Regions from separate parts of the Pseudomonas sp. GW822-FHT04C11 genome, predicted to be linked through region 1. Evidence: predicted binding sites of a transcription regulator. Region 1 holds the regulator's gene; each other region holds the start of a gene.
What was found. Region 1 encodes FliA, which starts transcription of late flagellar genes. Its sites were predicted from a motif close to CTAAAGTTTNNNNNNNNNNNGCCGNTAA; they were not measured.
Positions count from the first base shown of each region.

Region 1 (3,275 bases):
AGGTGGCGTGATCGCCATGGTCGGCCCTGCCGGCATGGGCAAAACCACCACGCTGGCCAAGCTGGCCGCACGTTACGTGCTCAAGTACGGCGCGCAGAACATCGCGCTGGTGAGCATGGACAGCTTCCGTATTGGTGCCCAGGAACAGCTCAAGACCCTGGGGCGTATCCTCAATGTCTCGGTGACTCACGTCGACCCGGGCCAGTCCCTGGCGCAAGCCCTTGATCCGCTGTTACGCAAGCGTGTGGTGTTGATCGACACCGCCGGCCTGCAAGCCAGTGATCCGGCGTTGCGCATGCAGCTGGAAAGCCTGGCCGGTCGCGGGATCAAGTCGAAGAATTATCTGGTGCTGGCCACTACCAGCCAAAAGCAGGTGCTGACTGCCGCTTATCACAGTTACAAGCGGTGCGGGCTAGCAGGCTGCATTCTGACTAAACTGGATGAAACAGCGAGCCTGGGCGAGGTGTTGAGCCTGGCAATCAGCCACGAATTACCTGTCGCTTATCTGACCGACGGGCCACGGATCCCGGATGATCTACATTTACCGCGCCGGCATCAGTTGGTCAGTCGCGCCGTTAGCGTGCAGATGCAGGAAGAACCCAGCGAAGAAGCCATGGCTGATATGTTCGCTGACCTCTACCACAGCCCGGCCAAGCGTGTCGGCTGAGGTAATAATGAATAGATTTGTATCTACATCGATGGCCTGCCATGCATTGTTCACAAGTGAGCGCGCAGCCAGTCATGTAGTCCGCGTCTAAGCAAGACAAGGTAAAGAACGAACATGGGCAGCATGCATCCCGTACAGGTGATCGCAGTGACCGGCGGCAAAGGTGGCGTCGGGAAGACTAATGTGTCAGTGAACTTGTCCCTGGCTCTTGCTGAGCTCGGCCGGCGCGTCATGCTGCTGGACGCCGATCTGGGGCTGGCGAACGTCGACGTCCTGCTGGGGCTCACGCCCAAGCGTACGCTGGCCGACGTCATCGAAGGCCGCTGTGAACTGCGCGATGTATTACTTCAGGGGCCGGGCGGAATTCGCATTGTTCCAGCAGCGTCCGGTACCCAGAGCATGGTTCACCTGAGCCCGGCCCAGCATGCTGGCCTGATTCAGGCATTCAGCGACATCGGCGATAACCTCGACGTATTGGTGATCGACACGGCGGCGGGTATTGGTGAGTCGGTCGTCAGTTTTGTTCGCGCAGCCCAGGAAGTATTGCTGGTGGTGTGCGACGAGCCGACGTCGATCACTGACGCCTACGCGCTGATCAAACTGCTCAACCGCGATTACGGCATGAACCGCTTCCGCGTGCTGGCCAATATGGCGCAAAGCCCGCAGGAAGGGCGAAATCTGTTCGCCAAGTTGACCAAGGTCACGGATCGCTTCCTCGACGTCGCCTTACAATACGTCGGTGCGGTGCCTTACGACGAATGCGTGCGTAAGGCGGTGCAGAAGCAGCGCGCCGTGTATGAAGCGTTTCCTCGTTCCAAGTGTGCGCTGGCATTCAAGGCCATCGCGCAGAAAGTCGATACCTGGCCGCTGCCTGCCAACCCGCGTGGGCACCTGGAATTTTTCGTCGAGCGTCTGGTGCAGCAAACTGCGGGTCCGGTTCTATGACAGCCAGCGGTTACAACCTGTACAAGAAGTCGGCGCGTGACGCGCAGTACGAACTGATCGAGCGTTACGCGCCACTGGTAAAACGTATTGCCTATCACCTGTTGGCGCGCTTGCCGGCCAGTGTTCAGGTCGAGGACCTGATCCAGGCAGGCATGATCGGTTTGCTTGAAGTGTCGACCAAATATGACGCGAGCAAAGGTGCGAGTTTCGAGACGTACGCGGGGATCCGTATCCGTGGCGCGATGCTCGATGAAGTCCGCAAGGGTGACTGGGCGCCACGCTCGGTCCACCGCAATACCCGGATGGTGAGTGACGCGATTCGCTCAATTGAAGCTAAAACCGGGCGTGACGCTAAAGATCACGAGGTTGCGGCCGAACTCCAATTGAGTCTCGACGATTATTACGGGATTTTGAATGACACCTTGGGCAGTCGCCTGTTCAGCTTCGACGATCTGTTGCAGGACGGCGAGCATGAAGGGCTGCACGAGGATGGCGCGAGTGCTCATCTCGAACCGTCGCGCGACCTGGAAGATGAACGCTTCCAGGCAGCACTGGCGGATGCGATTGCCAATTTGCCGGAGCGTGAGCGACTGGTGTTGGCGCTGTACTACGACGAAGAGCTGAATCTCAAGGAAATCGGTGAGGTCCTGGGGGTCAGTGAATCGCGGGTCAGCCAGTTACACAGCCAGTGCGCGGCCCGTTTGCGGGGGCGTTTGGGGGAGTGGCGAGCGCGCTGACAGCAGTGTGGGGACACTGCGAACGAAACAGGCAGGGCGTAACGCTGTGCCGGTCTTCATCCGTTGTGCTCCAGACAGTCGTCGAGTGCTCTGCCGAATTGATTGAATGGCGTGTTCAGGTGCTGAACGCGTTTAAGACTGCTTGGAGGTCGAATTGGACAAGAACATGAAAATCCTCATCGTTGATGACTTCTCAACGATGCGGCGGATCATAAAAAACCTGTTGCGTGACCTTGGGTTCACTAACACGGTCGAGGCGGACGACGGTATTACCGCCATTCCCGTCCTCAACAGCGGGAGCATCGACTTTCTGGTAACGGACTGGAACATGCCTGGCATGACCGGTATCGATTTGCTGCGCCACGTGCGCGCCGATGAAAAGCTCAAGCACCTGCCGGTGCTGATGGTCACTGCCGAAGCCAAGCGCGAGCAGATCATCGAAGCCGCTCAAGCCGGTGTAAACGGCTATGTGGTCAAACCCTTCACGGCCCAGGCGTTGAAAGAGAAGATCGAAAAAATATTCGAACGCATCGGTTGATGCGCGGAGCCACTGCGCCACGGGGGGAGCTATGGAGCAAAGAGAATCTTCACAGGGCGATTTCGAATCGACCCTGAAAAAACACGCTCACGAACTGGTCGAAAGCCTTGAAAAGGGCAGGTTCGGTGACGCTGTGCAACTGATCCATGAGCTCAATCAGACCCGTGACCGCGGCCTGTACCAGGAGGTGGGCAAGCTCACTCGCGAGCTGCATAGCGCGATCGTCAATTTTCAGATTGACCCGAACATGCCGCAAGCCGAGGAAGTCTCACAGATCACAGACGCCACCGAGCGCCTGTCCTATGTGGTCAAGCTGACCGAAGCGGCCGCGAACCGGACCATGGATCTGGTCGAGAACAGTACTCCGCTGGTCAATGGCCTGAGCACT
Region 1 is NZ_JBXAMS010000012.1:98,937-102,211, forward strand. It holds gene flhF (flagellar biosynthesis GTPase FlhF) at 1-667, shown strand, start outside; gene fleN (flagellar synthesis regulator FleN) at 782-1,612, shown strand; gene fliA (RNA polymerase sigma factor FliA) at 1,609-2,349, shown strand; gene AC1RJ3_RS19650 (chemotaxis response regulator CheY) at 2,516-2,887, shown strand; gene AC1RJ3_RS19655 (protein phosphatase CheZ) at 2,919-3,275, shown strand, end outside.

Region 2 (3,275 bases), on a different contig from region 1:
GGTTCTAGCCGTGACTGGGCGGCCAAGGGTACCAACCTGTTGGGCGTCAAAGCGGTGATTGCCGAGAGCTTCGAACGGATTCACCGTTCCAACCTGGTGGGCATGGGCGTACTACCGCTGCAATTCAAGCTCGACCAGAACCGCAAGAGCCTGAACCTGACCGGCAGGGAGACACTCGACATTCAAGGGTTGACGGGCGTCGAGCTGACACCGCGCATGAACCTGACGCTGGTGATCACCCGCGAGGACGGCAGCAGCGAGAAGGTGGACGTGTTGTGCCGGATCGACACGTTGAACGAAGTGGAATACTTCAAGGCGGGAGGGATCCTGCATTATGTGTTGCGGCAGTTGATTGCTTCATAATGTCGCACTGACAAAAACACCGTCTTCGGACGGTGTTTTTGTTTGAGTCGCGAACGTCCCTTTAATCGCACCGCTTCCTGTGGGAGCGAGGTGGCTCGCAGAATCTCAGACACAAGGATTTCACATGATTGCTCTGCCATGGCTCTATCTGGCACTCCTCTCCATCGGCTACGCACTGGCCCTGATCTACAGTCACCTCGGCTGGCTGGCGGCCATTTCCGTCGGGTTGTTAGCGTTTGCCGGCTTTGCCGTTCGCCAACCACAGATCCAGGTCGGCCGCGTCCTGGGTCACGGCCTGTTCGTTTTCCTCGCGGTAGCGCTGGCCATGCACTGGCTTCCCGGTTTCTACAACGGTCGCGGTATCGGCCCGGAACGCTTCAGCGCGGATGCCGTGCCGTTTTCCATGTACCTGAATCTGGACAAACCACTGATTGGTTTCTGGCTGTTGCTGGTGTGCCCGTGGATTGTCGGTCGCCGCTCCCTGCGTCTTTCACTGTATGCCACCGCCGCGGCACTGACCTTGAGCGCGCTGGCCGCTCTTGGTGGTGCGCTGCTGCTGGGTATGATCAGTTGGGCACCGAAGTGGCCCGATAAAGCCTGGCTCTGGGTGCTGAACAACCTGCTGTTGGTGACGCTGGTCGAGGAGGCGCTGTTTCGCGGTTACATCCAGGGCGGTTTGAGTCGCTGTCTGAAGAACCTGCGCTACGGCGAACACCTCGCCCTGCTTGGCGCCACAGTGTTGTTCGGTCTGGCGCACCTCGGCGCTGGCTGGCAATGGGTACTGCTGGCGAGCCTTGCCGGGTTCGGTTATGGGCTGGCGTACCGTTTCGGTGGGCTGGGGGCCGCCATCGCCACGCACTTTGGCTTGAATCTGCTGCACTTTGGCCTCTTTACCTACCCGATGCTGGCGGGTTGAAGGTCAAGGAATGTGCGCCAGCGCTGAATATTGAAAAATAATTTCAATTTATGCCTGGTACTGCCGACACCCTGTCAAAGCCTTGCGGATTGAAAAAGCCATGCGTAATAACCAGCCCATTACACAACGCGAACGGACCTTTCCGGCTCAGCAACGGTTGATTTCCACGACCGATGCCAAAGGCGTGATCACCTACTGCAACGATGCTTTCGTCGAAATCAGCGGGTTTTCTCGTGAAGAGCTGATCCGTGCACCGCACAACCTGGTCCGTCACCCCGACGTTCCACCTGCGGTCTTCGCGCACATGTGGGGCACACTGAAACAAGGCTTGCCATGGATGGGCATTGTCAAGAATCGCTGCAAGACCGGTGACCACTACTGGGTTAACGCCTATGTCACACCGGTATTCGACGGCAATCAGGTGGTCGGTTACGAGTCGGTGCGGGTCAAGCCCAGCGCCGAGCAGATCCGCCGCGCCGAAGCACTCTACCAACGCATCAATCAGGGCAAGTCGGCGATTCCTCAAACAGACAAGTGGCTGCCGGTGCTACAGGACTGGTTGCCGTTCATTCTGGTCAGCCAGCTGAGCTTCATGATCGGCGCCACACTCAACTCGCAGTGGGGTTTTGCGCTGGCCGCCGGCCTGTCCGTGCCGCTTGGCCTGCTGGGCTTGAGCTGGCAACAGCGAGGCCTCAAGCGCTTGCTGCGCCTGGCCGAGCAGACCACATCCGACCCGCTGATTGCGCAGATGTACACCGACAGCCGCGGCGCTCAAGCGCGCCTGGAAATGTCGATCCTCAGTCAGGAAGCGCGTCTGAAAACCTGCCTGACTCGCCTGCAAGACACCGCCGAGCACCTGAACGAGCAAGCTCGACAGTCCGACACCCTGGCGCACAAAAGCTCGACCGGCCTGGAACGTCAGCGCGTCGAGACCGAGCAAGTGGCGACCGCCGTCAACCAGATGGCCGCCACCACCCAGGAAGTCGCCAGCCACGTGCAACGCACCGCTGACGCGACCCAGGAAGCCAATCGCCTGACCGGTCGTGGCCGTGACATCGCCGGTGAAACCCGTGACGCGATCCAGCGCCTGTCGGTGGTGGTCGGCGAAACCGGCCTGACCGTGACCCAACTGGCCAAGGACAGCGACGAAATCGGCGGCGTGGTCGACGTGATCAAAGGCATTGCCGACCAGACCAACCTGCTGGCCTTGAACGCCGCCATCGAAGCGGCTCGTGCCGGTGAGATGGGCCGTGGTTTTGCGGTGGTTGCCGACGAAGTAAGGCAACTGGCGCAACGCACCAGTGAATCGACCGGGCAGATTCACACCCTGATCGCCAAGCTCCAGCAGACCGCCAGCACCGCGGTGCAAACCATGGAAGCCGGTCACCGTCAGGCTGAGGAAGGCGTGGCGCGGGTTCTGGAAGCCGATCAGGCTCTGGTGGGTATCAGCGAAGCGGTGGCCAACATCACCGACATGACCACCCAAATCGCTGCCGCGACCGAAGAGCAAAGTGCAGTAGCCGAAGAGATCAGCCGCAACATCAGCACCATTGCGCAACTGGCCGACCAGACCTCGGAACAGGCACAGAACTCGGCGTTACTGAGTGAAGAGCTGACCAAAACCGCGAATACCCAGTATTCGTTGGTAGAGCGGTTTAACCGCTGATCGTTGCTGGCAAATACAAAAACCCGGGAGGTGATGCTTCCGGGTTTTTTATTGCCAATGCAAAGACGATGTCGACTATGGCGCAGCCATCGCGGGCAAGCCTTGCTCCTACAGGTATGTATCGTGCCCAAATCATCAGGCAACCCTAAAACCTGCAGGAGCAAGGCTTACCCGCGATGAGGCCCTGACTGCCACCACAAAAACTCACAGGAGAAATGCTGCAACCTTGCTGGCCGCAGCCGCCAAATGCTGTTCATGAGTAAAGCCCGAAGCCTTCAACGGCTTCAAATCATGATCGCCAGCCACCAGCCAAAGCACCTCAATACTCGG
Region 2 is NZ_JBXAMS010000017.1:100,259-103,533, reverse strand. It holds gene acnA (aconitate hydratase AcnA) at 1-363, shown strand, start outside; gene AC1RJ3_RS23950 (CPBP family intramembrane glutamic endopeptidase) at 488-1,279, shown strand; gene AC1RJ3_RS23945 (methyl-accepting chemotaxis protein) at 1,380-2,945, shown strand; gene AC1RJ3_RS23940 (alpha/beta family hydrolase) at 3,150-3,275, opposite strand, start outside.
Region 2: a site for FliA is predicted at 1,322-1,349, ahead of AC1RJ3_RS23945 (methyl-accepting chemotaxis protein). Genes of this name have one in related genera too.

Region 3 (3,275 bases), on a different contig from region 1:
GTATGCAGGATGATATGGAGCTTTTGCATGCGAGGGTCGCTGCGGATCTCGCTCGTAAGGGTGTAGCCGTCCATTTCGGGCATTTCGATGTCGGAAATCATCATCAGAAACTCTTCTTCCGGCTTCTTGCCCTCATCGACCAGTTTGCGCAGGTAATCCAGCGCTTGCCGGCCGTCGTTCAACGCAACGACTTCAACCCCCACCGTCTGCAGGCAACGCGAGACCTGCTTGCGCGCCACCGACGAGTCATCGACCGTGAGCACTCGCAACGAAATCGCCTTGTGCTGGGTCTCGGCATCGATCACGCCCACCGAAATCACATCCGACGTCGGCGCAACTTCCGCCAGGACCTTTTCCACGTCGATGATTTCGACCAACTGATTGTCGACTCGAGTCACTGCGGTCAGGTAATGATCGCGACCCGTGCCCTTGGGCGGCGGATGGATTTCTTCCCAGTTCATGTTGACGATCCGCTCGACCGACCTCACCAAAAAACCCTGAGTCTTGGTGTTGTACTCCGTGATGATCACGAAGGGATTGCTTTGATCCTGCAACCCGCCTGAGCCGGTCGCCATTGCCAGATCCAGAATCGGAATGGTTGCCCCACGAATATTCGCCACACCGCACACGACAGGACTGGACTTGGGCATCAGGGTCAGTTTGGGGCATTGCAGCACCTCCCGAACCTTGAACACGTTGATCCCGTAAAGCTGCTGGCCGTCGAGACGGAACAACAACAGCTCCAGGCGATTCTGCCCTACCAGTTGCGTGCGCTGGTTAACCGAATCCATTACACCAGCCATGCCCAGACTCCTACACCAACGCTAAGTGTGTTGCGACGCACATTCATCACTAAACGGCACGGCGCTTGCTTTTTAACTGCCATGAACACAAAAACGACATTTTCCCGACGCCTGACATCAATGTGCCGTAAATTCCTCGGCGCCCTGTCAGCCGTATGCCTGTTGAACGTTGGCAGCCCTGCCTTTGCTGACCCGGTTACCTTGCCTGATCTACTTATCGGCGTCACTCAGGGCTTTCTTGAATTCACCGTAGAAGACTATCTGGCCACCAGCCAAACCGCAGGGCGCTACGAAATCGAAGTCAACAAGCTCGACCCGCGCATGCACATGCCGGCGTGCGACAGGGAATTGACAGCGACATTGGAGAGCCCCGCGATACCTCTGGGCCGGGTTACGGTGAAAGTCCGTTGCGATGGCGTCTCCCCCTGGACAGTCTTCGTACCCGCTCAAGTCCGCCTGTTTCGCGAGGTCGTCACGACCACCCGCCCCCTCAAACGAGCCGGAATCATCGACCCTTCGGATGTCATGTTGCGTGAGCGCGATATCAGCCTGATCAATCAGGGATATCTGACAAACGTCGATCAAGCCATCGGACAAAAACTTGTCCGACCAATGGTCAGCGATCAAGTGATTACGCTTGTTCATCTGGAGCAGGCAGAAGTCGTGCGCAAGGGTGATCAGGTGGTCATCACCGCCCGCAGCGGCACGCTCAGCGTGCGGATGCCGGGTGAAGCGCTGTCCAATGGCGGCCTTAACGAACAGATCAGAGTCAAAAACCTCAACTCCCAACGGGTCATCAAGGCGCAAGTCATGGCCCCGGGGCAGGTGGAAGTCTCCATGTAGATAACTGGCGCACAACCGTCCTGTTCCCTAAACTGTGCCTCACGCAGGGCAAATACCGACGCGCCCGGGCTCATCGACTATTGAGCCTAAAGTTTTCCCGGGCATGGCCGAAAACATGGCAAGCGTCCAAATTCCCAGAGGTTTTTTTATCATGGTCATCGATTTCAGCCGTTTAAACAGCTCTCCCACGCTCGCAAGCAGCACGCGGACCAGCGTCAGCAAGGACACCGGCGATGCCGGCAAATCCGCGCCGCTGAGCACCTCGACCGAACAGGTCGGTGCCACCCAAAGCGGGGAATCGGTACACCTCAGCAATGAGGCTCAACAGTTGCAGAAGATCACTGACAAGCTGCACGATCAGCCTGCCGTCGACAACGCCCGCGTGGCCGAGTTGAAAGCAGCGATTGCCGATGGCAGCTATAAGGTCGACAGCAACCGTGTAGCCAGCAAACTGCTTAATTTCGAAGCCCAGCGCTAGCCAAAGGCCTGCGCCAGGCTTTTGGACGCTTAAAACCCAAGGCCAGCCATGCACGACACTCATTTACTGCAACTGATCACCGATGACCTCGCTCCAGCGCAACAATTGCTGGAGCTGCTGAAGACCGAATCCCTCGCCCTGCACGGCCGTGACATGCCGCTGCTCGAAGAGATTCTGGCGCAGAAACAGGGGTTGATCATTCTGCTGGAACAGCATGGCCGCAAACGCAGCGAACTTCTCGCGAGCCTGAATCTGCCTGCCAACCGCGCAGGCCTGGAGCAGTTCGCCGCCCACTCAAGTATCGGCGATCAGTTGCTGACCCAAAGCGACGCCCTGACCCAACTGCTTGCAGATTGCCAAACCGCCAACGAGCTCAACGGCCGCTCGATCCAGGTGCAACAAGCCACCACCGCCAATCAGTTGAAAATCCTCAACGGTGGCGAGTCTCCGACCCTTTATGACGCTCGCGGATCAACCGCAATGCTGGTGAAACCCCGCGCGCTCAGTCAGGCTTGAACTCATAAATAAGCGTGCTCTATCAAGGCACGAAACATGCTGGCAGAATGCTAGCTCTTGCGTGTGATCGTATTCTGTCTGGAGATTGATAAACCGTGTTCAACGCCTCAAGCGCGGAAGATGCTCCGCAGCCACCCAAGGTGCTCAGCACCCCGCTGGAAATCACCGGCAACCTGCGGATGCTGCAAGAGAGCCATGATCCCCTGATCATCACGTTCCATGAACGCAGCCAGCGATTTCAGAGCTACCTGATCGATATCGATCGCGACAGCAACATGATCGCCCTGGACGAAATGATCCCCCGCGATGGTGAACGCTTCCTGCTTGCCGGCGAAGCTTTTCGGGTTGAAGGCTTTCATGAAGGCGTACGTATTGCTTGGGAAAGCAACGGCACACTGACCATCGACGAGTCCAACGGTGGCCGCTGCTACCGTGGCACGCTGCCCGATGAAGTGGTTTACCACCAGCGTCGCAATGCGTTTCGCGCAGCCTTGAAACTGGCACAACTGGTAAACATCGAACTCGGTGGCGAAAAGCTCAAGACGCCTGTCAGCGGTAAACTGCTGGATATCTCGGCGACGGGTTGCAAGCTGCGCTTTGATGGCGACATCACCAGCGGACTTCAATTGGGTCAG
Region 3 is NZ_JBXAMS010000005.1:21,895-25,169, forward strand. It holds gene AC1RJ3_RS09835 (chemotaxis protein CheV) at 1-803, opposite strand, end outside; gene flgA (flagellar basal body P-ring formation chaperone FlgA) at 885-1,646, shown strand; gene flgM (flagellar biosynthesis anti-sigma factor FlgM) at 1,798-2,124, shown strand; gene AC1RJ3_RS09850 (flagella synthesis protein FlgN) at 2,173-2,640, shown strand; gene AC1RJ3_RS09855 (flagellar brake protein) at 2,736-3,275, shown strand, end outside.
Region 3: a site for FliA is predicted at 1,733-1,760, ahead of flgM (flagellar biosynthesis anti-sigma factor FlgM). Genes of this name have one in related genera too.